One region of the Pseudoalteromonas sp. C8 genome, then DNA from elsewhere that is predicted to be linked to it. Evidence: predicted binding sites of a transcription regulator. Region 1 holds the regulator's gene; the other holds the start of a gene.
What was found. Region 1 encodes LexA, which represses DNA repair genes until DNA is damaged. Its sites were predicted from a motif close to TACTGTATNNNNATACAGTA; they were not measured.
Positions count from the first base shown of each region.

Region 2: the regulator LexA is predicted to act here: its motif matches at 6,521-6,540, upstream of dinB (DNA polymerase IV).

Region 1 covers NZ_WTKT01000019.1:8,976-24,935, forward strand. Annotated here, with positions in the region: gene GQR39_RS16235 (S41 family peptidase) at 1-1,281, opposite strand, end outside; gene GQR39_RS16240 (endonuclease) at 1,381-2,034, opposite strand; gene GQR39_RS16245 (DnaJ C-terminal domain-containing protein) at 2,266-3,234, shown strand; gene GQR39_RS16250 (chaperone modulator CbpM) at 3,234-3,554, shown strand; gene GQR39_RS16255 (hypothetical protein) at 3,630-4,355, opposite strand; gene GQR39_RS16260 (hypothetical protein) at 4,669-5,049, shown strand; gene GQR39_RS16265 (PaaI family thioesterase) at 5,050-5,490, opposite strand; gene lexA (transcriptional repressor LexA) at 5,658-6,275, shown strand; gene coxB (cytochrome c oxidase subunit II) at 6,759-7,901, shown strand; gene ctaD (cytochrome c oxidase subunit I) at 7,901-9,493, shown strand; gene GQR39_RS16285 (cytochrome c oxidase assembly protein) at 9,493-10,023, shown strand; gene GQR39_RS16290 (cytochrome c oxidase subunit 3) at 10,059-10,934, shown strand; gene GQR39_RS20480 (DUF2909 family protein) at 10,837-11,145, opposite strand; gene GQR39_RS16300 (SURF1 family protein) at 11,160-11,900, shown strand; gene GQR39_RS16305 (transmembrane cytochrome oxidase associated protein) at 11,890-12,384, shown strand; gene GQR39_RS16310 (COX15/CtaA family protein) at 12,413-13,402, shown strand; gene cyoE (heme o synthase) at 13,415-14,344, shown strand; gene GQR39_RS16320 (SCO family protein) at 14,341-14,958, shown strand; gene GQR39_RS16325 (STAS domain-containing protein) at 15,111-15,383, shown strand; gene GQR39_RS16330 (response regulator) at 15,392-15,754, shown strand; gene GQR39_RS16335 (chemotaxis protein CheA) at 15,765-15,960, shown strand, end outside.
Region 2 covers NZ_WTKT01000001.1:173,456-189,415, forward strand. Annotated here, with positions in the region: gene GQR39_RS00770 (S9 family peptidase) at 1-1,951, shown strand, start outside; gene GQR39_RS00775 (methyl-accepting chemotaxis protein) at 2,094-3,731, shown strand; gene GQR39_RS00780 (leucyl aminopeptidase family protein) at 3,806-5,326, opposite strand; gene dinB (DNA polymerase IV) at 5,456-6,508, opposite strand; gene GQR39_RS00790 (hypothetical protein) at 6,849-7,025, opposite strand; gene GQR39_RS00795 (thioesterase family protein) at 7,188-7,622, shown strand; gene GQR39_RS00800 (aldo/keto reductase) at 7,632-8,684, shown strand; gene GQR39_RS00805 (ABC transporter substrate-binding protein) at 8,801-9,724, shown strand; gene GQR39_RS00810 (fumarylacetoacetate hydrolase family protein) at 9,675-10,295, opposite strand; gene GQR39_RS00815 (hybrid sensor histidine kinase/response regulator) at 10,674-12,641, opposite strand; gene GQR39_RS00820 (response regulator) at 12,652-13,113, opposite strand; gene GQR39_RS00825 (sensor histidine kinase) at 13,114-14,598, opposite strand; gene GQR39_RS00830 (histidine kinase) at 14,637-14,846, opposite strand; gene GQR39_RS00835 (sigma-54 dependent transcriptional regulator) at 14,861-15,960, opposite strand, start outside.

The DNA of each region.
Region 1 (15,960 bases):
GGTTGTTGCGCAGTTATGAGTTGGGGTAAAGCCATAGGGCTTACCGCAGGTTGTGTCGCCAATTAAAATAACTTCTGCGTCTATACCTTTTAAACCATTAATAAAAGCTTCTGATGCCGAACAGGTGCCTGATGTGCTTAATACATAAACCTTTGATAGGTTTAAATCAGGTAGGTTTTCACCTGTGCTAAAAAAAGTAGAGTAATCTATTTCTTCATCAATAAATGGGAAGGGCGAATCAACGGGTTGTTTATCGTTTTGTTGAGTTTGATAATAAAAGCGGTTGTTAACGTTGGCATTACCGGCAACCATATAAGCTAATTGTGCCGACAGTGCTAATAAACCACCACCGTTATATCTAAAGTCGATTACAAGCTCATCAATACCATCGGTTTTAAACTTATTTACCGCATCAATAAGCCCTTCTTGGGCAATGCTTATATGGCTATTAAATTGCATGTAACCCACGCTTGAACCATTTGCGGTTGTAATCGTTTTAACATTTTGAACAGGTGTTTGTTCAATATTACCAGCGGTTACATTAAATGTTTTTTCGGCGCCATCGTTACTGCGTACAACAATAGTATGTGAGTCGCCGTTAGTAGGACTAAATAAACCTTCGTTAAGCGTATCTACACCCGACTCTGTATTGGTATTAATGCTAACACCGTCAACTGAAAGTACAGTATCACCACGTTGAAAGCCTATTTGGCTTGCAGGCGAATCATCTTCAAGATAAGCAACGCGTAAAATACGATCGGCTGTATCGCCAATAAACGCCCAATTTATACCGTAACCAGAAGTAACGCCCGATTGCGCTTCTTGAAAGTAATCTTCAGTAGGTTCTGAAAAATGAAAGTTATCTTTTTTTGCACCTGAGTCGGTAAGCTGCTCTGTTTTTAATTGAGCGAAGTAATCGGCTACTGTTGTAAAGCTTTCAGGGTCGTTATCGGCAATCTCATCATACCAAAGGTAGGTTTCGTCGCTCCAAGAGCGAAGCCAGAGCTTTTCATAAAGGGCAGAACCCGCTTGATCTGGGTAGGGGTTGTTGTTATTAAAGGGATCGTTACCCGTACGAGGGGTTTCGCAAAAGTTTTTTAAATCGTTAGAGGGCTCAAATACCGCCGCTGTCCATGTTGGGCTGCTACTAACAGGTGTTGTAACTATAGGCGTGGTAACTACAGGAGCAGAGTCGATACCGCCTCCGCCGCCACAACCCGTTAAAGCAAAGCCCGAAAGTGCTGTAAAAATGGCAAGCGAGGTTTTATTATTTTTAAACATAGTTAAGGACTTTCTGTAAATAAGTTGTTTAAAATATTACAACACTCGCTCGTTTATTCAACATTTATAACTTTGATTTATGTAAATGAGTGTTAAAGCTTAGAGCTTGCTCGCACTACTTGTATCTGCAAATGCTTGCTTTTTCCACGCATTAAATAACTTTTGCTGTTTATCAGAGATTTTTAAACCGTATGTTTTCTGCATGTAAGCGTAAGTGTCGGCTATACGTTTTCGTGCATAAACAGGCGGTTCAACTACACGTTGCTTAAAGTTTACTTTTACTTCGCAGCGACCATACTGTGTGGCGTTTTCGCTAAGCATGCCAAAACGATAATTAGAGCGATCGGCATTAATTTCGCCAATAGCTGGCGCTAAGTTATTTATATCGGCTTCCATTTTTCTAAATTTAGCACTTACTTTACGGCAGTTTTTACGTCCGCCATCTTGCCAACATTGTAGCTGATGACCAAATTCCCACGCCGGAACAATGTGTTCCCATTCAATACGTAGTGCTCGTACATTTACTTTGCCTGAGCGGGTAAGTGTATTTCGAGGAATGTAACCACAGTTAGAAGGATCAGGAATGAGTTTTTTGCCTTCTTTTTTAATATCACAACCGCAGTAAATACTTTTGGCGTTGTCAGGGAGGGTTTTAATTAAATGTCTTTTAGCCGTTGAAAAACGGGTAAATTGTTCGGCAGATACCGAAAAACACACACAACAAGCCAGTAAGGCCAGAATAAATCGAGTCATATCCATCACAAATGTGAACTACAGGAACAGGCAGTTTAAAGCCTTGAAGATAAAAGATAAAGTTAACTTAAGGCCTACGCTTATATTACTAAAAAGTGCCTGATTAATTTTTTATTCAAAGTTATTTTCACTATTCATTTATTTCTTACTATTTATCGTATTTTAACCACACAAGATTATACGTTAAGGAGTATGCTTAAAGCTTACTCAATATGGGGATTTGGATTGCAAATGAAATTTGTTGATTATTATGCAGTGCTTGGAATATCGCCTGATGCAGACGATAAAGCGGTTAAAGTAGCTTATAAAAAGTTAGCCAGAAAATATCATCCAGATGTAAGCAAAGAGCCTCAAGCAGAAGATAAGTTTAAAGAAATAGCAGAAGCTTACGAAGTCATTCATAACAAAGAAGAACGCACTAAATACGACGAGTTACGTCGTCATCAACAAAATCGTGCTCGTCAACAGCAAGGTAATTATGGTGGTAACAATGCTTCATCGCAAAGTAATTATCAGCAAAGCGATCCTCAAACCGATCAAGAGTTTTCTGATTTTGTTAATTCAATGTTTGGCGGCGCCGGTGGATTCAATCGTTCCGGGCAGGGCAGAAGTAACGCCGCTCGCGCGCAAAAAGGACAAGATGTGGAAATAGAGTTCCCGATTTTTCTTGAAGAGACTTTAGTTGATACCGTTAAGCCTGTTGAGTTTATGTTACCGCAGCGAGATAGTAGTGGTCGTGTCTCTGAAATTAAAAAATCACTTAAAGTGAAAATTCCCGCAGGTTCAGTAAATGGCGAACGAATTCGACTAAAAGGGCAAGGCGGATTAGGGTCAGCGAACGGGCAAAATGGCGATTTGTACTTACAAATTAGTTTAGTGCCCCACCCATTATTTGATGTTGAAGGTCATAACCTAAATATAGTCGTCCCTCTTGCACCATGGGAAGCGGCTCTTGGTACAAAAATAAATTTACCTACGTTGGCAGGCAAAATCCAATTAACTATTCCATCTAATAGTCAGTCTGGTCAACGCTTGCGTATTAAAGGTAAGGGATTAATGAGTAAAAAAGCCAAAGGTGATTTATTTGCTGTGCTTAAAATTGTTAATCCAACATCTGTTGATGATACCAGTAAAAAACTTTGGGAAGAATTAGCCGAAAAAGCTCACTTTGATCCCCGTAATAACTGGAGCAAGCCATAATGCAAATTATCGTGACACAAAAAGATGATTTACTTACTAGCAAAGAGCTATGTTTGAGTAGTGATATTAGCGAAGCAATTTTATATGAGCTAGTTGAGCACAATATTGCGGTTCCAATTGAGGGGAAGCATGTTACGCAGTGGCAATTTACGGTATCGGCAGTGACCTTAGTTAAAAAAGCGGCCCGTATTCAACATGACTTTTCGTTAGATTGGTCGGCAATAGCTTTAGTTTTACAATTGCTGGATGAGCGTGATGAGTTGATTTTCGAAAACGAAATGTTAAAGCGACATTTGAGTCGATTTAAACACTTGGAATAAAATCTGCCCTTGGGTACTTCCTCGGGCTTATTTACTCTTTGGTGAGAGTGCGCTAGTTCTTAAAAACCAATATGACTACTTTGATTTATTCTTACTTTTAATTCGGATAAATCGTTTTAGTCGTATGTTTTGCATAAGTAGTAATATTCCACTTAGGCAAAAAAGTACGCTGGTTGCTGCAAAACTAATAAGCAGCGGATTATTAAAATCCTCTCGCTCATCGTAATCCATAATATGTAACATCCAAAAAAAGTCGAAAATTCGCCATAGTGTGCTGCGAACGGTGATAACTCTGCCGTTATTTTCTGACAAATACAGTGTTGTGTTAAATGTGTCGTCAAATTGTACCTGCCAAACATTGGTTTTATATCCAACTTCTCGCATACCTTGCTTTAGCAGTACAGCGCTTGTCACTTGAGCATCAATAAGTAAGTGTGCTTTAGCATTTGCGGTAATTTGTATTTTAGTTGGCGGCTCAAAAGGCCGGCCAGTTATACCGTTAAAGCTTTGCTGTTCATCTTTATTTATTACTGTAATTGTAGGTGTGGTTAAGAAGTTCTCAAAAATTATTTGTGTTGGATTAACCACCTGAGATGCAATATCGTCAAGGGAGGCAACATAATCAGCCTGCGTAAATGGGTTATTAAGAGTACGTGTTGCAAGATGCTCCCCATGAACTTTATCAAGAGGAATAGCGCTCATGACTAAACCACCTAATAGCCAAGCTAAAATTTGTAATGCGAGCAAATAACCGAGCCATTTATGTAACTTGCGAGCATACTTAAATATTTTTTTATTCATGTTTTAGTCTTATTATTTTTAGAGGCTAGTTTATTACATTAATGGGATTAGTTACTGCGACATTTTGTCGCAGTTTAAACTATAGCTTACTGTAATCATTTAAAAATAAAAAAGATTACACTTAAATTGCTAACATGACTTATTTGTTTAATTGAGCTGAGTGTTTGATATCCAGCTAGCTTTAAACGCTAAAAAATACTTAAAAGCTGCGAAATATCTATATAAAGTGGTTAATAGAGCATAGTTGATTTGGTATAACGGTAAAACTGCGTTAAAGTTTGCAATGAAATTATTAGAGGATAAATACGAAACGATGTCGGAAATTCAATTTTTAAATGTAGATCTTGAGCTTGAATCAAAGCAAGATATTAGTTTGCTAGTGGCAGACTTGAAAAAAGTCGCGACGATTTTACATTATGACAAAGACGAATACCGTCAATTAGCGCGTATTGAAGCAACAGGTGTAGTAAACACGCCTGACAAAGCAATAAACCATATATGTGAGCTTATTGAATCGTGTTCGCGTAACGCGCTAAAACAATGGTTAAGCTGTTCACGTAGAACGTTTGATATTGGTTTTGAATCAGGCACTTCACCTAAGTGCTTTAATCAAGCCTTAGATGCAGATACATTACTACGTATATCTGCGATTGGTGCGGGTATGGAAATTACAATTTACCCAATCGAAAAGTAACTATCTTCGCTCTACGACTGCTGCGGTCATTTTTGATACGCAGCACAGCTCATTGCGGCTATTTGTAATTTTTATTTCCCACACTGAACTACGTTTGCCAATATGAAACGCTCTTGCCGTTGCTGTTAAAGTGCCGTTGCGAGATGCTTTTAAATGACTTGCGCTAATTTCCTGCCCCACGCAGTAAAATTTTGTAAAATCGACAACAAAGTTAGCTGCATAGCTGGCAACTGTTTCGGCAAGTACAACGTTAGCACCGCCGTGAACCATTCCCATTGGATTATGATGCTCAGGAATTGCCGGCATAGTGGCTACTAAGTAATCATCACCAATTTCAGTGACTTCTATTCCCATGGTTTTCATTAATGTTCCTTGGCCATCAATGCCTTGTTCTAACTGCTTGCACAGCTCTAAAGTGATGGGCTGGTACCAAATACTCATAATGACTCCTTTGCTTTTTTAATCATTTATAAATCTAGCTTTAGTTATATCCCTAAAATGTACACAAGTGAAATTACTTTGGCTATTTTAAGGCTTAATTTAAATTTGCGATTTTTATTTAACTGTATATACTCACAGTTAAATGTACTGTATGGAAAACCAGTTGTATGCGACCATTAACGAACCGCCAAGCTCAAATACTCGAACTAATTAAAGTTTTTATTAAAGACACTGGTATGCCTCCTACACGTGCTGAAATAGCGCAAACATTAGGTTTTAAAAGTGCCAATGCTGCTGAAGAACATTTAAAAGCACTTGCTAAAAAAGGCGCAATTAAAATGAAACCAGGTGCAAGCCGTGGTATTCAGTTAATTGAAGAAGAAGAGCCAGAACAATTAGGTTTACCGCTTATAGGGCGTGTTGCTGCTGGTTCACCTATTTTGGCGCAAGAGCACGTTGAAAGTCACTGCAAAATCGATCCATTAATGTTTAAACCGGCTGCAGATTTTTTACTACGCGTTAACGGTATGAGCATGAAAGATATTGGTATTATGGATGGTGATTTACTTGCTGTACATCGTACTCAAACCGCTGAAAACGGGCAAGTTATTGTTGCCCGCCTAGATGAAGACGTAACTGTAAAACGTCTTGAGAAAGCGGGTCGTAAAGTATTACTTCATGCTGAAAACGACGATTTTGAATCTATTGAAGTAGATCTTGAGAATGAGTCTTTTAATATTGAAGGCTTAGCCGTTGGCGTTATAAGAAACGCTGATTGGATGTGACTTTAAAAATAGCTTTTAAACAAGCAGTTTTATAAATGCGTACTAATTAGTACGCATTTTTTGTTTTAAATTCGCACTAAAAATAGGGCATAAATAGCTCACTGACAATTTAAGCTGTAAACTTTTTTGCACTTATATTTTCCCCCTCCGAATACGTTAAACCCCTTTGTTTTGCTCATCTTTTGAACTTACTGTTACCTAGTTGGTTACTGATTTTTTATTAATTACTCAATATCACCTGATTGTTTTTTATACTAAAACTTGCTTGTTGTTCATTTTTTAGCTAATTATTAATGTGCTGAGCTAATAATAACTCACAGCTTTTTAGTTTTGAGAACACACAATATACACAAACCCGTTGTTGGCGCAGCAAAACCAATCAATATTAAATGAGATTGACTAAAAAAATAAAAATAACGAATTGGCGTTTAAGCCGTATGCCTCTTCGCTTTGCATTCGCAATAGCATCAAAGGAGCCGTCACATGGGTAAACTGACCTCTACCTTGTGGCTTATATTATGTGTTTTTTCGCACCCAGTTTTGGCTAACAGCCAATACAATATGCGCAAAGGCGTAACCGATATAAGCAATAATGTATATCAGCTGCACATGACCATATTTATAATATGTTGTGTGATTGGGGTGATAGTGTTCGCAATTATGTTTTGGGCACTTATTCATCACCGTAAATCTAAAGGGGCTGTACCTGCCCAATTTCACGAAAGCACTAAAGTAGAAATACTTTGGACTGCAATCCCGTTTGTTATTTTAATTGCTATGGCAGTACCAGCCACTAAAACCCTAATTGCAATGGAAGATGCCAGCAAAGCTGATCTCACTATTAAAATTACAGGCTCGCAATGGAAATGGCATTATGAATATATGGGTGAAGATGTAGAGTTCTACTCTATTTTATCTACCCCGCAAGATGAAATAGCGAATCTTGCAGATAAAAATCCTAACTACTTACTTGAGGTTGATAAACCTCTCGTACTGCCAATAAATCAAAAAGTACGATTTTTAATGACTTCTGACGATGTTATTCACTCTTGGTGGGTACCTGATTTTGCAGTTAAAAAAGATGCGAATCCCGGCTTTATAAACGAAACATGGACGAACATAAACGAAGAAGGTACTTACCGAGGCCAATGTGCTGAGTTGTGTGGTAAAGATCATGGCTTTATGCCCGTTGTGGTGGTCGCTAAATCTGAGGCTGATTTTAAAACGTGGCTTGCAGATGCAAAGCAAGCTAAACAAAAAGCAGCATTAGCAGATGCCGCATTACTTGATAAAACCCTCCCAAAAGAAGAATTAATGACTTTAGGCGAACAAGTATATATGGCCAATTGTGCTGCATGTCATCAGCCTACTGGCATGGGGTTACCGGGTGTATTTCCTGCACTTAAAGGCAGCCCTATAGTGCTTGGCGATATAAAAGATCACATTGATGTAGTTATCCATGGGCGACCCGGTACGGCAATGCAAGCATTTGCCAAACAGTTATCTATAAAGCAATTAGCAGCGGTTATTACTTATAAACGTAATGCGTGGGGTAATGATACGGGTGATGTTATTCAACCGAGTCAAATACAGGCAGCACTTGATGCCAAAGTGGAGGCGAACTAATGAGTAGCATAGTAGAACAACCTAACGCCAATGAAGCTCATCATGCTCATCACCCAGCTAAAGGTTTTAAACGCTGGCTTTACACAACTAATCATAAAGATATAGGTAGTTTATATTTAATTTTTTCGCTGACCATGTTCTTAATTGGTGGTGGAATGGCCATGGTGATCAGAGCTGAATTATTTCAACCAGGTTTACAGTTGGTCGATCCTCACTTTTTTAATCAAATGACCACAGTGCATGGTTTAATTATGGTGTTTGGTGCGGTTATGCCGGCCTTTACAGGCCTTGCTAACTGGATGATACCACTCATGATTGGCGCGCCAGATATGGCATTGCCAAGAATGAATAACTGGAGCTTTTGGATTTTACCGTTTGCGTTTTTAATCCTATTGGCATCGTTATTTATGCCTGGTGGGGGTCCTGCATTTGGTTGGACTTTTTATGCACCACTGTCTACAACATACAGTAATGACAATACTGCATTGTTTGTATTTGCCGTACATATTATGGGGATTAGCTCAATAATGGGCGCAATCAATGTGATTGTAACTATAGTGAACTTACGTGCTCCCGGCATGACATGGATGAAGTTGCCCTTATTTGTATGGACGTGGTTAATTACTGCCTTTTTATTAATAGCGGTAATGCCAGTGCTTGCAGGGGCTGTCACTATGGTACTTACCGATAAGTATTTTGCGACCAGCTTTTTTGATGCCGCAGGCGGTGGCGACCCGGTGATGTTCCAACACATTTTTTGGTTTTTTGGTCATCCCGAAGTATACATAATGATTCTTCCTGCCTTTGGCATTATATCTACAATAGTACCTACCTTTTCTCGTAAAAAACTTTTTGGCTATGCCTCAATGGTATACGCCACATCCTCCATAGCACTATTGAGCTTTATTGTATGGGCTCATCATATGTTTACCACTGGGATGCCGGTCGCTGGCGAGTTGTTTTTTATGTACGCGACCATGCTTATATCGGTACCTACAGGAGTAAAAGTATTTAATTGGGTTGCCACAATGTGGAAAGGCTCAATAACTTTTGAAGTGCCAATGCTTTTTAGTATTGCGTTTATTGTGCTGTTTACCTTAGGTGGCTTTTCGGGGTTGATGCTGGCAATTACACCTGCTGACTTTCAGTACCACGATACTTATTTTGTAGTGGCGCATTTTCATTATGTATTAGTAACAGGGGCTGTATTTTCGATAATGGCGGGGGCCTATTACTGGCTGCCCAAGTGGACGGGCAATATGTTTAATATCACGCTAGCTAAATGGCATTTTTGGCTATCGCTGGTGAGTGTGAACGTATTGTTTTTTCCTATGCATTTTGTAGGGCTTGCCGGTATGCCGCGTCGAATTCCCGATTATGCACTTCAATTTGCCGACTTTAACGCAATCATAAGTATTGGTGGATTTGCCTTTGGTTTATCGCAATTGTTGTTTGTAGCTGTGGTAATTAAATGCGCGCGTGGCGGTGATAAAGTGCCTGCAAAAGTATGGGAAGGGGCAGAAGGGCTTGAGTGGGAAGTTGACTCTCCAGCGCCATATCATACTTTTTCTACGCCGCCGGTAATTAAGTAATGACACACGCACCGCTACTCAAACGTTTGGTACTTATTTGCATAGGCATGTTTGCCTTTGCCTTTGCTTTAGTACCTTTGTATGACGTGTTTTGTGATGTAACAGGGCTTAATGGAAAACCTTCGCTTGAGCAGGCAGAGCAAAGTACACAAATAGTACAAAACCGAGAAGTCGGCGTTAGCTTTACTACTCACGCACAAAGTGGTGCACCGTTTGAAGTTAAATCAAAAGAATACAGTGTAGTGGTAAAACCCGGTGCAATGCGTGAAGTAATGTTTAGTGCTAAAAATAACAGCAACCTAGATAAAGTAATGCAGGCTGTACCATCAGTCTCACCAGGTAAAGCGGCAAAGTATTTACACAAAATAGCCTGTTTTTGCTTTGATCAGCAACCTCTAAAAGCAGGGGAAGAACTTGAATTTAAATTACTTTTTTATGTTGATACCGCACTGCCGAGCGATATTGAAGAATTAACTTTATCTTATACCGTATTTGATATTAGTGAACAGCTGGTGGCAAGTAACAACTAGCTTTTTAAACTAGTGTGAAACTAGGAGTAAATAAAATGAATCAAGAATATGAGCATTATTACGTACCTGAGCAAAGCCCATGGCCTATTGTAGGTGCTGTTGCATTGTTTTTTATTGCAGTAGGGGCAGGCTTGACTGTTATGAGTGTAGGTAAAGAAGGTGGTAGCGGGGTTTATCTGCTTTATGCCGGTATTGCTGTACTTGTGTATATGTTGTTTAGCTGGTTTAAAAATGTAATTAATGAATCGGACCAAGGTTTGTACTCAGCACAAATGGATCGCTCTTTTAGACAAGGTATGAGCTGGTTTATTTTTTCTGAAGTTATGTTTTTTATGGCCTTTTTTGGTGCGCTTTTTTATGCACGCGTATTGTCGGTACCTTGGCTTGGAGGCGCAGGCAATAATGCAATGACTAACGAGGTTTTATGGCCAACTTTCGAAGCTGTTTGGCCGCTAGTTTCAACACCTGCTGGCGAAACTACTCAAGCTATGGGCTGGCAAGGCTTACCGCTTATAAATACCTTAATACTGCTTACTTCCTCAGTTACTTTACATTTTGCCCACGTAGCGATGGAAAACAATAAACGCACTCCACTTAAAGTTTTTTTAGGCGCTACTATTTTATTGGGCGTTTGCTTTTTAGGGCTGCAAGTTGAGGAGTACATGCATGCATATAATGACCTTAACCTAACGCTAGATGCGGGTATTTACGGTAATACGTTCTTTTTATTGACTGGTTTTCATGGCATGCATGTAACGCTAGGGACGGTACTTTTATTTGTAATATTTTTACGGATATTAAAAGGGCACTTTACTAAAGATAAGCATTTTGCTTTTCAAGCAGCTGCTTGGTATTGGCACTTTGTTGATGTGGTGTGGCTGTGTTTGTTTGTATTTGTATATGTGCTGTAGCGTTTATTGGCGAATTATTTGCTTTAATAAAACCAAGTTTAAGCGCTGCAATAACAACAACTAAAACAACGACCGAAAACAATACGCGACGACCTAAAAAGTGAGACATAGGTCGTCCTCCAGTTTTCCCTGACACCATAATAAACAATGCTCTAAATAAGTTAAAAAGTATAAATATTAACAACAGTACGATAATAATTTTAATAATCACTGAGTTGACCCTTTATGCAGTTAGTTTTATGGCACAAACAAAAGCTTAGCTCACTAATCACACTTTGTATGGTTGTGGTTGTTGTACTTGTGTGTGTGCGACTAGGGTTTTGGCAGTTGGAGAGGGGGGAGCAAAAACAGCAGCAACTAGCCGCTATTGCTAAGCAACAGACTCGTGGTGTGATGAGCTGGTCTCAATTACTTAACCTGCCAGATAGCTGGAACAAAACAGGTGTATTGGTTGAGTTAAAAGGGCGATTTGTGCAAAACCAATATTGGCTTTTAGATAATCAAGTTTATAACGGACAAGTAGGGTACGACCTACTTGCTTTACTAAAGCCAGACAGCGAAGAAAAAGTGATTTTAGTTAATTTAGGATGGGTAAAAGCGCCTATATCTAGAGATACACTGCCAAAGGTTACTCTGCCTACAGGTGTTTTTATTCTTAAGGCGCAAATAAAAGAAAATAACTTAAGTAGCTTTACGCTTGAAGATAAAGCTACAAATAACGACCTACCTACAAGAATCCAATCTATCGACTTAAATATGCTGAGCACTCAAAGCCAGCAATCATTAATTAATTTTATGGCCTACAGGCAAGGTACTGGTGATGAGATTGCAACACCTCATTATGAGGCAGTTGTTATGAGCCCTCAAAAGCATAATGCCTACGCTGTGCAATGGTTTTTAATTGCTGTTGCATGTGCTGTTGTGGCTATTTTTGCAAGTAAAAAAAGGACACATAATGAAAAATAATCCCCTTTTGTTGTTTGTGGGTTGCTGCGCTATCCCATTAATTTTGGCATATGGCGCATTAAAGTTTGATTGGTTGCCTACTGCAATTACTAATAATGGTGAGTTTTTAAGCCAAGAAATAAAACTTAAAAATTGGCCGCAAGATAATCCCAAGCAATGGACTATCGCACTTAATTATTCAAACGAATGTAACACCCCGTGCAGCGAACAACTCAATGCACTTAATAATTTATATGTGGCACTTGGTAAAAACCAAGGCAAGGTTGATATGGCTGTAATGGGAAGCCCTAGCAATAAAAATCTACCATGGAAAATTATTACCGAGCAACAGAGTTTAAATCCTGCAAGTTTATATTTAATTGATCATATGGGGTTAGTGGTACTTGAATATCCCTTTAAGGTCGAGCCACAAGAAAACCGTTTAGTACAAAAAGGGTTATTAAAAGATCTAAAAAAATTACTTAACTATTCTCGTTCTAGCTAACTAAGTTGAGCTTAAGTTGGAGTATCTGATGTATAAAAATTATAAAAACTTAGTATTAATAACAGGATTACTCGCTTTGATTGTAGTTGCTTTAGGTGCGTACACCCGCTTAAGCGATGCAGGTTTGGGGTGCCCCGATTGGCCTGGTTGTTATGGCTTTTTAACGGTACCTAAGCATGAGGCTGACATAGCCTTAGCAACTCAAAGCTACCCCGATATGATGTTCGAAACCGCAAAAGCGTGGAAAGAAATGATTCATCGCTACTTTGCAGGTGCTTTAGGCTTACTTATTTTAGGTTTATTTGTGTTGGCTTTTTTAAAACGCCAATATCCAACTACGCCAGTTAAATTGCCTTTGGCTTTACTTCTACTAGTGGTGTTTCAGGCTGCCCTTGGTATGTGGACAGTAACCATGAACCTTCAGCCGCTTATTGTAATGGGCCACTTATTAGGTGGCTTTAGTATTTTGTCACTTATAACGCTTTTATATTTACGGCTAACCGCAAAACCTATTATGGGTGGCGATAGCGGCGCAAAACGCTATTTCGGTTTAAGTTTAGTAGCGCTCAGTGTATTAATTATCCAAATTGCACTTGGTGGTTGGCTGGCTGCAAATTACGCCGCTCCACATTGTAGTGGTTTGCCATTGTGTAATTACGCACAACCGTTTTCATTGAGTAGCGTATTTCAATTACCACTTGAGCACAGTAATTATGAGTTTGGTGTGTTATCGCAGCAAGCGCGTATGTCTATTCATTTATTACATCGCATTTGGGCACTCGTTACTTGCATTGTTCTGGCGTTAATTATGTGGAAAATATACAGCCAAGCGTACTCTAAAAAAATTAAAAATTGCGTTGTGAGTGTATTACTTGTTCTGCTTTGCCAAATTAGCTTAGGACTTATTTTAGTACATTGGCATATTCCGTTGGGAGTTGCACTGGCGCATAACTTGATGGCAGCCATACTGTTATTAAGCATGGTTAGGTTGTGTTATTACCTAAAATCACGCACATAAAGGGGAAATATGATGGCACTTATAATTGATAAAAAAATACTGCTACCCGTTAATACTCAATCGCTAATTTCGCGTACACATAGTTTGCTGCAAGACTACTTAGCAATTAGTAAATTTAAAGTGGTAGCTATGCTGGTGCTAACAGCTTGGGTTGGTTTAGCGCTGGCTCCCGATGTAGGGCGCGGTATGGTCGTACAGTTTATTAGCTTGTTAGGTATAGGGCTACTTTCTGCTGCTGCAGCGGTTATTAATCATGTGGTTGATAGCGAGATAGACTCAAAAATGGCGCGGACTCGTCATCGCCCTGTGGCTAAAGGGCGTTTAAGTAAAACACATGCGCTTAGTTTTGCAGCTGTTATTGGGGTTGCTGGTTTTATTATGCTGATGGTGTGGGCTAATACCTTAACCGCTATATTAACGTTATTTGCATTGGTAGGTTATGCATTTGTTTATACATCATTTTTAAAGCGTGCAACGCCGCAAAATATTGTTATAGGTGGGTTGGCTGGCGCAATGCCTCCATTATTAGGTTGGGTGTCAGAAACAAACCAAATGGCAGCAGCCCCTTGGTTACTCGTAATGATAATATTTACCTGGACCCCACCACACTTTTGGGCGCTGGCTATAGCACGAAAAAGTGATTATGAACGCGCTAAAATCCCTATGTTACCAGTAACCCATGGTATCGATTTTTGTAAAACGTGCGTCGTTGCTTACTCTGTTTTACTCGCTGTTGTTTGCGTATTACCTTATTTAATCGGTATGTCTGGATTAATCTATTTGATAGGTGCATGTGTATTAAATGCCGTGTTTATATATAAGGCTGTCAATTTAAAAATTGCTGGAAATGATGAGACTGCAATGGACTTATTTCGTTTTTCGATTATTCATTTAATGGTACTCTTTGTAATCTTATTTATAGATAAATGGCTCCCTTTATGAAGCAGTTATGGCTTGGATTAATTGTTATTTTAGTTTCGTTTTTATCAGCATGTTCAAATGAAAATAGTCCACCAGATGTAGATGCATTAGTTTACGAAAATGCAAAGCCACTGTCTGATTTTACGCTAAACGATCAGCGCGGCGAATTAGTAACTAAGCAACAATTTTTAGGACAGTGGAATTTAGTATTTTTAGGCTACACAAGCTGCCCAGATATTTGTCCATTAACACTTGCTAAGTTAAATGCTGTTTATAAAAACTTACAAGCAGATTATCCGCTACAAGTTTGGTTTTTATCGGTTGATCCAAAACGCGATACACCAGCTAAACGAAAGCAATATATAGATTACTTTAACCCAGACTTTTTAGCTGTGTCGGGAGAGCATAAACACCTTTTTCCTGTTGTTCGAGAGCTTGGTTTAATTTACGCCATTAGCGATAGTAGTGAATCAGAATATGCTGTTGATCATAGTGCCTCGGTCGCTATGGTTGATCAAAATGGAGCCGTTAGAGCTATTTTTAAACCAGAATTTAAACAAGGTAGTGTGCCATTAATTAATGCGACGACTTTAACGCAAGAGTTTAAAAAAATAGCTGATTACTATAAAAACTAGTTTTTTACTTTTTACCAATTTTAAAGGAGCTTTAGGCTCCTTTTTTTGTATTTTAACGACAGGTTAAATTTAATTAAGCATTTTATGGCAATTTTAATAACTAGGGCTAAGCTTTTGTTATGAATTGAATTGACAGGGAATGCACTTACTAAATGCTAAAACTTCCGAGCGAACTTGCTATTACGCAAGTTGAAACACTACATCAAGACTTACTACACGAACTCAATAGCAACGATGATATCTGTCTTGATATTAACGATGTAATTTCTGCTGATACTGCCTCAATTCAACTTTTATGCGCCTTACAAAAACACCTACTTACTATACAGCACAAAATAATATGGGTAGGCAGTAGCGAGGCCTTAACGCATACAATTAATAAACTTGGCTTAAGCCAATACTTAACAACCGAAAGTAAAAGTTAGGGGTATATATGAAAAGAATTTTAGCGGTTGATGATTCAGCATCGATGCGTCAAATGGTGAGCTTTACATTAAAAACTGCCGGGTTTGATGTAACCGAAGCTAAGGATGGCAGTGAAGCTCTCGCTATTGCCAAGCAACAAGACTTTGATGCCGTGATCTCAGATGTAAACATGCCAATAATGGATGGAATTACATTAATACGAGAGCTGCGTACTTTACCTAGTTATAAATTTACACCACTACTGATGCTTACTACAGAGTCGGGCTTAGAAAAAAAGATAGAGGGTAAAGCTGCTGGTGCAACAGGTTGGATTGTAAAACCATTTAATCCCGATCAGCTACTAGCGGTAATTAAAAAAGTTATTCGCTAAGGAGCGCAGTGTGAGTATAGATTTAAGTCAATTTTTTGAAGTTTTCTTTGAAGAGAGTTTTGAAGGCCTAGATACCATGGAGGCTGAGTTATTAAACTTAGTGCCAGGTGAGGAAGATTTAGAAACTATCAACACTATTTTTAGAGCTGCTCACTCAATAAAAGGAGGCAGTGGTACTTTTGGCTTTAGCTCCGTTGCTGACTTTA
Region 2 (15,960 bases), on a different contig from region 1:
AGAAAACCTATCTGATGAAGAAAAAGCACGCCGCGAACGCCAACGTATTTTTGGTAAAGGCATATTAGAATACAAATGGTCTAAAGACGGTAAAGCACTTTTATTCCCACTTAACGGCGACCTTTACTATTACGATTTAGCCTCTGCTAAAAGTAAAAAACTAACCGACACTGAAACATTTGAAACCGATGCACGCTTTTCACCTAGAGGTAACTACGTATCGTTTATTCGAGAGCAAAACCTATTCGCTTTAGAGCTTGAATCAGGTAAAGAAATTCAGCTTAGTAAAGATGGCGGCGGCGTAATTAAAAACGGCATGGCCGAATTTGTTGCTCAAGAAGAAATGAGCCGCATGACAGGTTACTGGTGGTCAGGTGATGAAACTAAAATTGCCTATACCCGCGTTGACGAAACCCCAGTAAAAGAAGCTATCCGTAACGAAATTTACGCTGATGAAGTTAAATTATTTAACCAGCGCTACCCGTTTACAGGTACCGATAACGTAAAAATTCAACTCGGTGTGGTTAAGCTAAATGACCAAAAAGTAGATTGGATTGATTTAGGTAAAGATGAAGACATTTATATCGCGCGTGCTAAGTGGCTAAAAGACGGCAATACACTGTCTTACCAATGGCAAAATCGCTCGCAACATAAATTAGAGCTTCGTTTTTATAACAGCGAAACTAAAGTCCAAAAAGTAGCATTAATCGAAAACAGCGAAACGTGGATTAACCTACATTTTGATCTTGAGTTTTTAAAAGACAAAAAACATTTTGTATGGGCATCTGAGCGCGACGGTTTTAAACACTTATATCTGTACCGCACAAACGGTCAACTTGTTCGTCAAATCACCTCTGGTGATTGGGCTGTTGATAGCTTAAAAGGTATTGATGAGAAAAAAGGCATTGTTTACTTTGCCGGCCGAAAAGATACACCGCTTGAAAGCCATTTATACAGCGCGCCTTTATTTAAAAAGGGCGATGCCAAACGTATCACCGAAAAAGGTCAGTACCATAATGTTGTGCTAGCAAAAGACAATAAAACCTTTATCGATAATAGCTCGTCTGATAATAAACCAAATTCAGCAGCGCTTCGTAAAGTAAACGGCGAATTTATTACATGGCTTGAAGAAAATAAGCTAGATAGCAGCCACCCGCTTACTCCTTATTTAAGCGACTTAACAAAACCAGAATACGGCACAATTAAAGCCGATGATGGCCAAGTTATGCATTACCGTTTATTCAAGCCTAGCAACATTACTGATGGCAAAAAGCACCCTGTTATTGTTAACGTATACGGCGGCCCGCATGCCCAACGAGTGACAAATAGCTGGCGCAGTAAAAACTTGTACTTTCAGTACATGGCGCAACAAGGTTACGTAATTTTTCAACTGGATAACCGTGGTTCGTACAACCGTGGTAAAAAGTTTGAAGATGCTATTTATAAAAACCTAGGCGTGGTTGAGGTTGCCGATCAAATTAAAGGCGTAGAGTTTTTACGTACACTTGATTACGTAGACCCACAACGCATTGGTGTTTATGGCCACAGCTACGGCGGCTACATGGCACTTATGACTATGTTTAAAGCAGGCGATTACTTTCAAGCCGGCGTATCGGGTGCTCCTGTAACCGATTGGGCTCTATACGATACGCATTACACAGAGCGTTATTTAGGTCACCCTGATACGAATGCTAAAGGGTATGAAGACAGCGCAGTATTTCCATATGCTGATGGCTTAAAAGGCCCATTAATGATTTACCATGGAATGGCTGACGACAACGTGCTGTTTACTCATTCAACTAAATTGTTTAAACAACTGCAAGATAACGAAAAACAGTTTGAAATGATGACCTACCCAGGCTCTAAGCACAGCCTACGTGGTAAACAAGTGCAAACACACTTACATCAAACAATTACAAACTTCTTTAATCGCCATTTTGACGTTAAATAAGCAAGTAAAGTAATAACAGACTAAAGGCTGATTGATAAATCAGCTTTTTTTTTGCATTAATGGGCGTTAAGCCTAGATTAAACTCTTTTTTTAGCTACGCTTATTCTATGCGCTAAAGCGCACACTTTTTGAGGATAAATGTATGCCTAGTCTACGTAGTTTTAGTATATCCCAGCGTTTTTCACTGTTAATAGCCATAGTTGTATTTGGACTAATAATACTTAGTATATCGAGCCTGACTCATCAATATAGTTCGCTAAAAAACGAGCAGTACCTTAAAACACAAAATGTAGTAGAAACTGCGTACAGTATAATCGAGCACTTTTATGATCTTGAGCAAAATAACACTCTCACTCAACAACAAGCTCAATCGCAAGCACTTAATGCAATAAGAGCTCTGCGCTACGACAAAACCAATTACTTTTGGATTAACAATTACCAGCCAAAAATGGTTATGCATCCTATAAAACCTGCGCTTGAAGGAAAAGATTTAACCAATAACAAAGACCCTGACGGCAAAGCATTGTTTGTTGATATGGTTAATATAGTTAAACGCTCTGGCGAGGGATTTATTCCTTATAAATGGCCAAAACCAGGTAAAGAAAAACCCGTTGAAAAAATCGCATTTGTTAAAGGTTTTAATCAATGGCAATGGATTATTGGCTCAGGTGTTTATCTTGATTCAATTGACGAAGCATTTAGCGAGCAACGAAACCTTATAGTCGTCAGTGCAACAATTATGATTATTGCTGTTATTTTACTTAGTTACTTTATAGGCAAGAGCATTTTAATACCTACTCGTTTAGCGGCCGATATGATGAAAGACATTTCACAAGGTGAAGGCGATTTAACCCGTAAATTAAATGAATCCGGTAACGATGAAATATCTGAACTATCACATTCATTTAATTTATTTGTTTTAAAAATGCGAGAGTCACTTGTTCATGTAGCACAAAGTGCAAACGACGTAAGTGAGCATGCGCATACAGTTGATGATTCAAGTAGAACAAGCCACTCGTTTATTGAGCTTCAAAACGATAGCTCAACCCAAGTTGCAGCTGCCATGGAGCAAATGACTCACCAAATACATGATGTAAGCCGTAACGCCGAAGCCGCAGAGCAAGCAGCTAAAGATGCAGCACAAAACGCATCAACGGGTAAAAATGTGGTTGCGCAAACAATTACAGCAATAGAAACACTCTCAAGCAACATAGAAACAGTCAGCCGTGTAACAGAAGATTTAGCCAACGAGAGCCATAATATAGGCTCTGTACTTGATGTAATAAGAAGCATATCGGAGCAAACAAACTTACTGGCATTAAACGCTGCCATTGAGGCTGCTCGCGCAGGAGAGCATGGCCGAGGATTTGCTGTTGTTGCAGATGAAGTAAGAACACTGGCCAGTCGTACAGGGCAAAGTACCGACGAAATTCAAACCATGATCACTAAACTTCAAGAAGGTGCAAAAGCAGCAGTAGAAGCTGTTAAATCAAGCCAAGCACTTTCAGTTTCTACCGTAGATCAGGCGTCATCGGCCAATACTTCACTTAATGAAATAGAACGACTTGTTTCAATTATTACCGAAATGAACAGCCAGATAGCACGCGCCACAGAGCAACAAACTCAAGCTGCCGACGAGGTTAATTTGCGTATTAATGAGCTATCTCAATCAACTGAGCAATCATTAAATAATACTAAACAGCTTACCGATGCCAGTGATAATCTTAAACAAAGTAGCCTAGAGCTTTCGAGCGTAGTTAATCGTTTTAAATTAGATTAATAGCCCATACCGTTATCATAAAATGCAAAAGCCCTGAATTAACAGGGCTTTTTTATTGCATGTAGGTTTTTAGCTTACAAACAGTAACGTGCAAACAAGCTCGTTACTGATGCAGCCGTTGGCTTGCCATGCTGCCAATCACCGCCTTCAACACCGCTACCTGCAATGTCCATATGCACATAAGGCAAAGGTTGTGCAGAGTCGTTACCGTGCTTATCAAGCCCACCAACAATAGCCATAAACGCCATAGGGAACTGATGCCCACGCGCAGTAACAGCAGATGCTGCGTTATTACTCGAGAGTACATCGTCAGCTAGCGTGCGTGGTTTAATAAAGTCGTAATCTTCACGGCGAGAACGCGATACTTCTGCGCCATCGGCCCACAAATCTCCAAGGTCAGCTATTTGACGTGAAACACCAGCGCTACGAGCTGGACCATTTTCAACATACGCACCGTAAGGACCCATTGCACGTGCCGCGTGACCCGTTAATGTAGCTACAGTAAATAACGTTGGGTTTATTTCGCCTTTAGCTAAATCTTTCATTTCGCTAAGCAGGTCGCCCATTGCTAAGCGCCCTTCTGCATCGGTATTACCAATGCGTACACGGATACCTTCGCGGCTAGTAATAATTTCATCTGGCACAAAACAATCCGAGCCAATAGAGTTACGAACAACAGCCAAGTACGATACTACTTTAACGCCTTTAGGCTGATAATCCGCAACGGCTTTCATAAAGCCCGCAACAGAAGCTGCGCCACCTTTATCGCGACTCATGCCTGCCATATGACCACCTACTTTTAAATCGGCGCCGCCTGTATCGTATACAAGACCCTTACCTACAAACATAAGTGTACGAGTAATTTCACCCTCTGGTACATATTCAAGCTTAACAACACGTGGGTGATGGCGCTCAACTGCATACGATGCACGAGCAACAGTGCTTAGCATTGGGTAGTTTTTATCAATAGCTGCAATATCATCAATTACGTCAACTGCAATGCTTGAGCCTTTAAATAAATCAACGCAGTAATCAGCAAAACGTGGTGGAGCCATACGCTCAGGTTCAGTGCCACATAAGTCACGCGCGGCATATTGGCCTGCAGCAATCGCATTAACAGCTTTAATTGTTTGCTCGCTTGCGCCAACTAAACCAATTTGAGTAATAGGTTCAATACTTTCACCGTGATATTCACGCGCTTCTAATGGCTGCCATAAGGCTTGGCAAGCGCCTAAATAAGCAACTTCTAAAGCATGCTGATAACGGCTATCGCCATTTAAATTTGGTAAAAATAATACAGGATTAACACTACCCGACGCTTTTGCTTCGTTAATCGCTAATTTAGCAGCATCAAAATAACGGCGTACATCGTCGTAATCTCTATTTAACGGACCCGTTGGCGCAAGTACAACGCGTTTTTTTTCAATCACTAATAAAGTAACTTGTTTACCAATACGAGAATCAACTTTTGCTTGGTCTAAAATAGCATTACGTAATGAGTTATTTGGTAATAGAGAAAAGTCATCACTAATAATAATAAGCGCATCATGAGATGTGCATTCAAGGCTTGCACTAACCGCTTGAGGGTATGCCATAAATAAAGTCCTGTTAGAAAACATAAGCCCCTATTATCGTCGATTTAAATATTGAAGACCAGCAAGGTGCGATGAGCTAATTATACAAGTTGCCAATAAATGGCAACTTGGGGTTACAGGCTTTACAGCTTAATCGAGAATACTAAGTTGAAAGTTTTGTTCTGGCTCGCTTTTAATGCCAACGCCTATGCCAAGTAATCTTACAGGTTGTTGTAGCCCTCGTTGATAAGCCTTAGTAAGGAGTTGAATAAATATTTCTGTGTTTAGCTCGTGGTATGCCTGATCGGCTGAGGTTACTACAAAATTTGCAAACTTCACTTTAACACTCAGCTTATTAATACGGTTTTGTAATTGCTGTTTATTAAGTCTTAAAACTAATTCGTCTAACAATTTTGGCAGCTCATCTAAGCACTCTTGCAAACTTGTTTTATTGTATTCGTAGGTATGCTCAACACTCAGCGACTTTCTGATGCGATCTGTTGATACTTTACCAACATATTCACCTGCACATTTTTGATAAAGCGACACACCAAAATTACCCACATGTTGCTGCATCCAGTTAACGCCTTTTTCACGTACATCCTTGCCGGTATATAAGCCTTTTAAATTTAGCTTTTCGAGCGTTACTTTACCCACCCCCGGAATTTTCCCCAGCGGTAATTGCGCTAAAAAGTCATCGACCTCATGAGGCAAAACGACAAATTGACCATTCGGTTTTTTTTCGTCGCTGGCTATTTTGGCAATAAATTTAATCGGTGCAATACCTGCTGATGCAGTGAGCCCTGTGGCATTGTAAATATCGGCTCTTATTTGCTGTGCAATAAGTGTGGCACTGCCTTTACAAGCAGTACTGTCTGTTACATCTAGGTAGGCTTCGTCTAAAGAAAGAGGCTCAACTAAATCTGTGTAGCGGCTAAATACTTCACGTATTTGATTTGAAGCTTCTTTGTATACAGCCATGCGCCCAGGGACAATAACTAAATCGGGGCATAATTGTTTAGCATGATAGTTCGACATAGCCGATCGTACGCCATATTCTCTCGCTATATAGTTAGCGGTTGAGAGCACGCCTCGTCGGCTATTGCCTCCAATAGCAAGCGGTACACATGCAAGTTTAGGATTATCTCGCATTTCTACTGCTGCATAAAAGCAATCCATGTCTATGTGAATAAACTTCTTCATCACCACAACAATAACTGGTTATTTATACAGTCATTATTATAGAATCAAATGTGATAAGCAAGCCTAGGGCCTGTTTATCTTTCGAGGTTAAATTTGCAGCAGTATGTTTGGTATTTAGGCAAGGCAGAGCCTATGTAGTGTGGTTATTCCCCATAAATAGGCGATAACGTAGCACAAATGCCAAACATACGCTGCCCGAAGGGTTCTGCCTAGGGGCAATTTACTCTTTGTTGCTCGGTTTTTACTTAGCCCACTAGGTCACAAACCTCGCGCCGCGATTAAATAGCCCCTAGATTGAACAAATTTTAATCCTGAAAGGCCAACAGGCCCTAGTTAACTATTAAAAAAAGCGCTTATTACCTTCTTGCTCTTTATAACCGCGCAACCAAAACATAACCTCGAAAAAAAACCCCGCTAACATTAAAATAATAGCGCCTGATTCGTTACCCATTGCGTAGCAGGTAAATGAGGCTATAAAAACCAAACAAGCTAAAGACCAATTAATTATATTGTGCATACATACCTCTGTGTGTGTGTTTGTGTTTGTCTGTGTAATTTAACTGTAGACCTAAAATTAAACAGGTACAATCATCTTATAAAAAAACATGCTATTAATTACCTTGAGCTCACAACTCCATATTGATAATCTAAATACTTTAAAATTAAGGGCCAATAAATAATGCAAACGTTTAAAGATCAGCACCCTATCCATACCGACATCACCGTAGCGTGGGCTGATATGGATGCACTACAACACGTAAATAATGTGGTGTATTTGCGTTACTTTGAAATAGCCCGAATCGACTTCTTAAATAAAATAAATCTGTTCGATACAATAAGCTCTAATGGCGTAGGTCCGGTAATAAGCGAAAACAACATTCGTTATAAACGCCCAGTTACTTTTCCAGATACACTTACAGTCGGCGTTACTATTTCTGATATAAAAACAGATCGGTTTGTTATGAATTACACCGTATTTAGTCACGCGCAAAACGCTATAACAACAACAGGCACTTCAAAAGTGGTTATGTTTGATTTTGAAACAGGCCAAAAAGCCCTCATTGCAGAGCCTCTTTTATCGGCGTTAGTTAGCTACTCTCAAGACGAGCAATAAGGAATTCTCATGCAATACAGCCCACTTGGCAGCAGTGGTATTAAAGTTTCAAGAGTATGTTTAGGCAGTATGACTTGGGGTAAACAAAATACTCAAAGCGATGCTGATGAACAAATAGCCTACGCGCTAGAGCAAGGCGTAAACTTTATTGATACAGCCGAAATGTATGCAGTACCGCCCTCTCCAGAGACCTATGGAAAAACTGAGGAAATTATTGGCGATTGGCTATCGCGTAATCAGCAAAAGCGCAGCGATGTGGTACTTGCTACAAAAATTGCAGGCAATGGATTATCGTGGGTACGTGATGGTGGCAATATTACGCGCCAAACGGTAATAGAAGCCGTAGACGATTCACTTAAGCGCCTTAAAACCGACTACATTGATTTATATCAGCTGCATTGGCCAAACCGCTCTACCCCGCACTTTGGCAGACAATGGCCCGGCACTCTTAAATTTACCGACGTAAATACACAAGAGCAGCAAGCTAGTATGCTTGATATTCTAGAGGGCCTTAATGAATGTGTTAAAGCAGGTAAAATTAAGCACTGCGGTTTATCTGACGATACGCCATGGGGTATAAGCCAGTTTTTAAGTTTGGCCAAAGAGCATAACTTACCGCGTATGGTATCTATTCAAAATGAGTTTAGCTTAGCGCACGCTAAAGACTGGCCGTATTTAATAGAACAATGTGTACACGAAGATATTGCCTACTTACCGTGGTCGCCTTTAGCAGCTGGTTTATTAACGGGTAAATACCTAAACGGTGCTCGCCCAGAAGGATCTCGTTGGACCTTCATGCAGCGCAACGGTATTTTTAGAGATACACCAAATGCAGAGCAAGCCACTAAGCAGTATGTTGAGCTGGCTCATGCAAACAATATTACTCCAGCACAACTAGCACTCGCATGGTGTAACCAAGTAGATGGCGTAACCTCTTCAATTATTGGTGCAACAAGCATAGCCCAATTAAAAGAAGATATTGATGCATTTAACATCACGTTAAGCGACGAAATTCTTAGTGATATTAACACTATATTTAGAAACCATCCGATGCCTTATTAAGCATGTATGAGTTAAAGCAGCCTTGAATGAGGTTGCTTTTTAACTAAAATATTTGACCCTACTACAACCAACACTATACTTTTATTAAGTTTTCTTAATTCAACGAACACTTATCAATGCTGAAAAACGGATACTATGCATTTTGCTTATTAATTGTATTTAACGCGCATGCTGTTGAGCAAAAATTACAGCCTCTAGAAGAAATTATTTGGCTGCAAAGTTACACGCCCCCTTTTCATATAGCTAAAAGCGAAAGTGCACCACAAGGCGGTATTTGCGACAACCTAACCGAGCAACTCATTAGAACAATAACAGATGTAAAACATACCCGCTTAATTGTCCCTCAGCAGCGTATAAATAAATATTTAAGTGAAGGAAAAAACGTATGCTTCCCGTGTGTTATTTATAAAAAACATAATAACCAACTACTTAACTACTCAAATCCAACAACGGTATATCCCCCATTTTCAATTATCACGACTAAAGAGCTAAAGCCCAAATTAGAAGAAAAGCACGGCTCGCCTATTCACCTTATTAATTTATTAACCGACCCGCAATACGTATACGGGCAAGCTGCTGCACGTAAATTTACAACTAAAATTAATACAATTATTGAAAATACAAAACGAGATAAAGAGTCGTCGTTAAGTTGGAGCAGTGAGAACGAAAGTCAGGCTGTTATAGCACGCTTGAGTCACGGCTTTTTAGACTACTCAATTGATTACCCGTTTATGGCCGATTACTTTAATAAACAAGGAGAATATACGAATATAGAGAGTGTACCAATAGAAGAAAATGACATTCAATTTATACGAGGAGCAATAGGTTGTGCGGCTAACGCACCTAATAATTTTGCACAGCAAGCGCTTAAAAAAATTAACCGCGCACTAAAAAACAATGTACTACAATCGCCTGAGTATCAACAAAGTCAGCATAATTGGCTTAAAACTACCTTTGCCGACTTTGATCAACACTACCAACAGCAAGTTATTAATTTTTACTTACTTGCCACTGATGCTCAAGCAAGCACTGATCGTTAGTATAAAGTGCCACAGCAAAAATACTTTTAGGTGTTACCTCGCCTACGCCCGACGGTGTGCCTGTCATTACTACGTCACCATCTTCTAAGCTCATAAATTCACTAATTTCTTGTAAAATTGAGTCCGGGTTATGCAGCATAAAATGAGTATCGCCTTGCTGAACTACTTTATTATTAATTTTAAGTTCAAAGGTAAAGTGCTTCATTGCATCAGTTAGCGCTACAAAATCAGTTAAAATTACAGAGCCATCGAACGCTTTAGCGCGCTCCCATGGAAGTCCTTTATTTTTTAATTTACTTTGCACAGTACGCTTAGTTAAATCAAGGCCGAGTCCAACCCCTACAAATTTTTTATTTTTAACTACAAAACATAGCTCGGTTTCATAATGCAGTGTATCGCCGTTATTAGCCGCAAATAACGTATTTGTAATCGCGCTATTTGGTTTGTTAAATAAAACCATTTGATCTGGTGTTTCGTTGTTTAGCTCTGCAATATGTGCGGTATAGTTACGGCCAACACAGACTACTTTTGATGGTGTTAATTCTTCAGATACTAACTTTATTGAATGCATATAAATAATGTCTCAGTTATTGGACCTGTTGACCTTTCAGGATTAAAATTTGTTCAATCTAGGGGCTATTTAATCGCGGCGCGAGATTTGTAACCTAGTGGCTCGGTAACTGCTCCTGCGTTATTCTACTGACTTACATCCCTGTAAGAATAAGTAAAAACCGAGCAAAGCTTCCGCGTCCTGCTCACGCCCCTTACCTACATCCATGTAGGCAACAAAGAGTAAATAGCCCCTGGGCAGAACCCTTCAGGCAGCGCATGTTTGGCATTTGTGCTTCGTTATCGCCTATTTATGGGGAATAACCACACTACACAGGCTCTGCCTTGCCTAAATACCAAACATACTGCTGCAAATTTAACCTCCAAAGATAAACAGGCCCTAGCTAATAAGCGTTTCAAGTAAGCTCAAATTAATCGGTTTAAGTAAAACTCGGTCAATATTTAAATCTTTTATTTCTCTTGGGTCTGGCTCTGCGCCACTTACAATCACCAAGCGTAGCTCTGGATATCGCTCATTAACTTGCTGGCCTAAATCAATGCCACGCCCATCGGGTAAATGCATATCTAGCAATACCTTATTAAATTGCTGGTCGTGATTAAGTATTTGCAAACATTGTGCGCAGCTAGACGCAATGACCGTTTCAACACCTAAGCTTTCTAAAAGTAGCTGCGTAATTTGCGCTGCATCGTGATCGTCCTCAACAAGTAAAAAGCGCTGCTTTTTCTCGGTTAAGCCATTGCTACAATTTATATCTTTAGCTTGCGGTGCATGCTCTGGCGCTACCAAATAATCTTGCAAACTTTGGTATAAAGCCGCGCTATCAACAGGTTTTGGTATTACATCGTTAAAGCCTAGTGCAGCAAGCTCCTCATGTATGCCTTTCATAGTAGCGGCAGTGAGCGCGATTATTGGGCCTTTGTAACCCATTTTTCTAAGCTCTATGGTAGCTTCCTTGCCGCCCATTACAGGCATATGAATATCAATAAAAATAATATCGTAAGGCGCTTTATACGCATCTGCAATACGCACTTTTTCAAGCGCTTGTTGGCCATGTTCGGCATAATCGACGCGCGCACCACAAGTACTGATCATATGACCAACTAGCATGCGTAAATCACGTAAATCATCAACTACTAATACTCGCCCATGCACTTTGCATGGAGCCGATTTACTTTGTAGTTGCGGCGCACTACTAAAATTAAGTACCTGTCGTTCTACTTCGCTAATATCACCTGGGTAAACCGAAATAGTAAACGTAGAGCCTTTGCCAATTTCAGAATGCAAACTAATATCACCGTGCATACGTGCTAACAATTCAGCACATATTGCCAAGCCTAAGCCTGCGCCGCCTACAGAGCGTGATTCTACATCAGCTATTTGTTCAAATGGCTTAAATATCAGTTCTTGTTTTTCAGGGGCAATGCCCATGCCTGAGTCTTTAATGCTAAAAAACAGCATTTCGGTATCATCAACCCATTGCGTCCACGCATTAACAACAATTTCGCCTTTATCGGTAAATTTAACTGCATTGTTTATTAGGTTTATTAAAATTTGGCGAACTCTTGTTGCATCCAGTCGTGCAACCAAAGGCAATGGCTGATGAGATTCAAAGCGCAGCGTAAGGCCCTTATCTAGCACCGATACGCGCATTAGCGTGTATACATCGGCAAGCATGCTATCAAGGTTAACTTCGCTTAAGGTTAGTTCGAGTTTATCGGCGGCTATTTTAGATAAGTCGAGCACATCGTTTAACAGGCTCAATAAATGTTTACCGTTTCGATAAATAACACCTAGTTCATTTTCTGCTTGCTGACTGAAGTCGCTCTGCATTAACAGTTCGGTGTAACCTAAAATAGACGATAGAGGAGTACGTAATTCGTGGCTTAGATGAGCTAGAAAGCGGTCTTTTGAGCGATTTTCGGCTTCGGCTTTTAAACGCTCTACTCGCTCACCTTCAACATCTTTACGAGCAAGTGCATAGCGAATAGCGCGCGCAAAGCGGCTCGAACTCATTTCTGTTTTTATTAAATAATCTACTGCACCGGCATCAAGCGCCGCCGAGTCTAACTCGTCGTTTGACTGCCCGGTAAGCATAATAATTGGGCCGCTAAAGCCATTAGCAATGGCTTCTTTTAGTACATCTAAACCATTAGATGCACCCAAGCGGTAATCAAGCAGGCAAATGTCGTGCTCATTTTTGCTAAGCGTTGCAATTGCCTGCTCTGGGGAACTTATCCATTGAATGTTAAACGTGTGTGAATCCAATTGGTCAAGATAGTCGCAGGTGAGTATGTAATCATCTTCATCATCTTCTACAAGCAGCAACTGAGTCACTTTATCTAACATACAATCTCCATTAATCGTTAAATGTTGTCGGTAGCTCTACAAACTCTACCCAGTATTTTCCTAGCGTTTTCATCAAATCAACTAAACCATCAAACGTCACAGGCTTTGTAATATAAGATGCAGCACCTAAGTTATACCCTTTAACCATGTCTTCTTCTTGCTTAGACGTAGTTAAAATAACAACCGGAATTCCCTTTAAGTTAGGGTTCCCTTTTATAGCTTCAAGCGCTTCACGACCATCCATTCTTGGCATGTTTAAATCAAGTAATATCAATCCTGGTCGTGGCGACACTGTTTTGTCTTCAAACTTACCTTTACGTTCTAAATATTCAAGTAACTCAACGCCATCTTCAACAAAATGAAGCTCGTTAAGTACACGGCTTTCGGCAAGGGCATCTTGTGTTAACAAACGATCATCTTCATCATCGTCTGCCATTAAAATAGTAATAGGTTTTACTTTTGAATAGGGCATTTAAGCCTCTCCTTGCAATGTGAAAAGCGCAGCTTCCACAGGTAGTTTTATAATGAAGGTTGCACCTTCACCGTCTTTACTTATTGCTGTAATTGTTCCGCCGTGGCGCTCCACAATACGCCTACATACAGAAAGACCAATACCTGTGCCTTTATATTGTGAGCGACCGTGCAAACGTTGAAACGGTACAAATATTTTATCGGCATAGTCCTGTGAAAAACCAATACCGTTATCTTCTATAGTAATAACTTGAAAGCTCAAATTGGTATTATGATCCTCACTAAAAATATCTTTATCTTGGTAGCTGATTTTTATATGTGGACTTACACCTGGGCGCCTAAATTTAACAGCGTTCGACAACAAGTTTAAAAACAGCTGCTGCATTTGGCTTTTATCAGCCTGAATAACCGGTAAGTCTTCTACATCAATTTGTGCATCTGACTCTTTTATCGCAATTTCTAAATCACTTAATATATCGGTTACTACTTCGTTTAAATTTGTATCATCGAAGTCTTTACCGCGTGTTGTAATACGCGAGAACTCTAATAGGTCATTAATTAAGTTAGACATGCGTTGCGCTGCATTTTTCATGCGGCCAATGTAATCAATCCCTTTTTCACCCAGCTCATCTTTAAACATTGTTTCTAGGCGGTCACTAAAGGCTTGAATTTTTCTAAGCGGTTCTTGTAAGTCATGACTTGCTACAAAAGCAAATTCTTCAAGCTCTCGGTTACTTCGGCTCAGTTCGTCAGAATACAACGTTAATTCTTGCGTACGCTCAGACACTTTAGTTGCTAAAGTCTCGTTTTGTTTCTCAAGCTCAAAACGATACTTAGCTGCATTTCTCAAATTAAGACGTGTCATTACAAACATACCAATAATAAGTAATAAGCTTGTGATTGCTGTAATAGCAAACGTGATTTTAGCTTCATTCTTAATTTGCGCTAACTTTGAAAAATGGCTCACTTTAAAGAGTAATTCACGGTCTTGAATTTCATTAACATACTCTCTAATTTGCTTATAAAGCTCCCGACCTTTATGTGTATTTAACACATAAATTGCACGTCGCTCTTTGTCATCTAAAGCAAGATTAACCGTTTGTTTTAGCTCTTTAATTTTGCTATCAACTAGTACTAACAACTGAGCAATACGCTCAGCTTGGCCGTCAATCTCAGAGTGTAGTGACTTAACATGATCTGTTTGAGCTTCAATTTGTCCAATAGCATCGTAATAAGGCGTTAAATAATCAGTCTCTTCTGTTAATAAATAACCGCGCTGACCCGACTCAGCCTGAACTACTGATAAATGCAGTTGCTCAATTCCCGTTGTCAGCATATTAGTATTGTCTAAACTCTTTTGGGTTTGCGTTAAACCTTGAATCGTATTCAATGCTAAAACTGCGTTACCTACAATAATACTTAACACAACAACTATTAAAGCTGCCCAAGTAACATTCGCTTTACCTTGCTGTTTTTGCTTGCTCATTTAGCTTCCCGAATTAGAGTTTGTACAACACTTACTATTTATTGAGAGTCAGTTATTTTTTGTAAACTTTCACTACACTGTTGGCAATTGTTAATAATTTTATCAAGTGCATCTAGCGCTTTTTCTTTTGGCATATCGTTTTCAAGTACCAACTTAATAAGCTCTGCATTCATCGATATACGATTAAGCGGCGCTCTTGCATCGTGTACTAATTTGTTTAGTTGCTCTGTTTCGTTATCGGATGTCATGCCCTTCCTCAAATCTATTTATATTCGCCAATACCGCCATATGCATTAAGGCGGTTATAAAGTGTTTTGGTGCTAATACCCAGCATTTGTGCAGCAAGCGTTTTATTACCTTGCACCTTATCAAGCGTTGCATGAATAAGTTCTTTTTCAACTTCTTCAATGGTTTGTCCTGCTGATACTGGCTTTTCGGCCGCTTGGTTATTAACGCGCGAAAAAGGCGACTCTAAATTATCAGGTAGAGTAATGTCGCTGGTTTGCGGATCGCTCATAATAAATGCACGGTGTATAGCGTGGCGAAGCTCTCGCACATTACCGGGCCATTCATAGCTTTGCAGTTCTTTGAGCTGCGTTGGCGTCCAACTAAATGGGGTACCGTTTTCATCATTAAGTTGATCTAAAAATGCTTTAGCTAATAAAGGAATATCTTCTTTTCTATCGCGAAGTGGCGGTATATCAATAGGAAAAACAGCCAACCTAAAGTAAATATCTTCACGAATAATATTATTTTGCGCTAAATCGGTAAGCGAGCGGTTAGTGGCTGAAATAACACGACAATTGGTTGGTATTTCTCTGTTACCACCTACGCGTGTTACTTTTTTAGTTTCAAGTACTCGCAGTAAATTTGGCTGCATATCAATTGGCATTTCGGTTACTTCATCTAAAAACAAAGTACCGTTATTTGATTGCTCAAACACACCTTCTTTACGTGCTATTGCGCCTGTAAATGCGCCTTTTTCGTGGCCAAATAACTCACTACCAATTAACTCTTTTGAAAGTGCGCCACAGTTGCTAGCAACTAATGGGCCTTCGCACTGGCTTGCGTTATGAATAGCTTGAGCCACTACTTCTTTACCTGCACCACTTTCACCCATAAGCATCACGTTAGCGTTTGTTTTAGCTACGCGTTCAATCATGTTGTATAGTTTTTGCATTGGCTCAGACTCACCAATTAACCCACCAAAGTGACGTGTAATACCGCTCGACTTGGCTTTTTTAACTGTTTTTTTAGGGCCATTTAAAACGAGTTCTAAATCTTCGCGTTGTAATGGTTTTAATAAATGCCCTACATTTGGCTCACACATTTCAGCTAAAATGCCTTTAACTGAAGGATGAC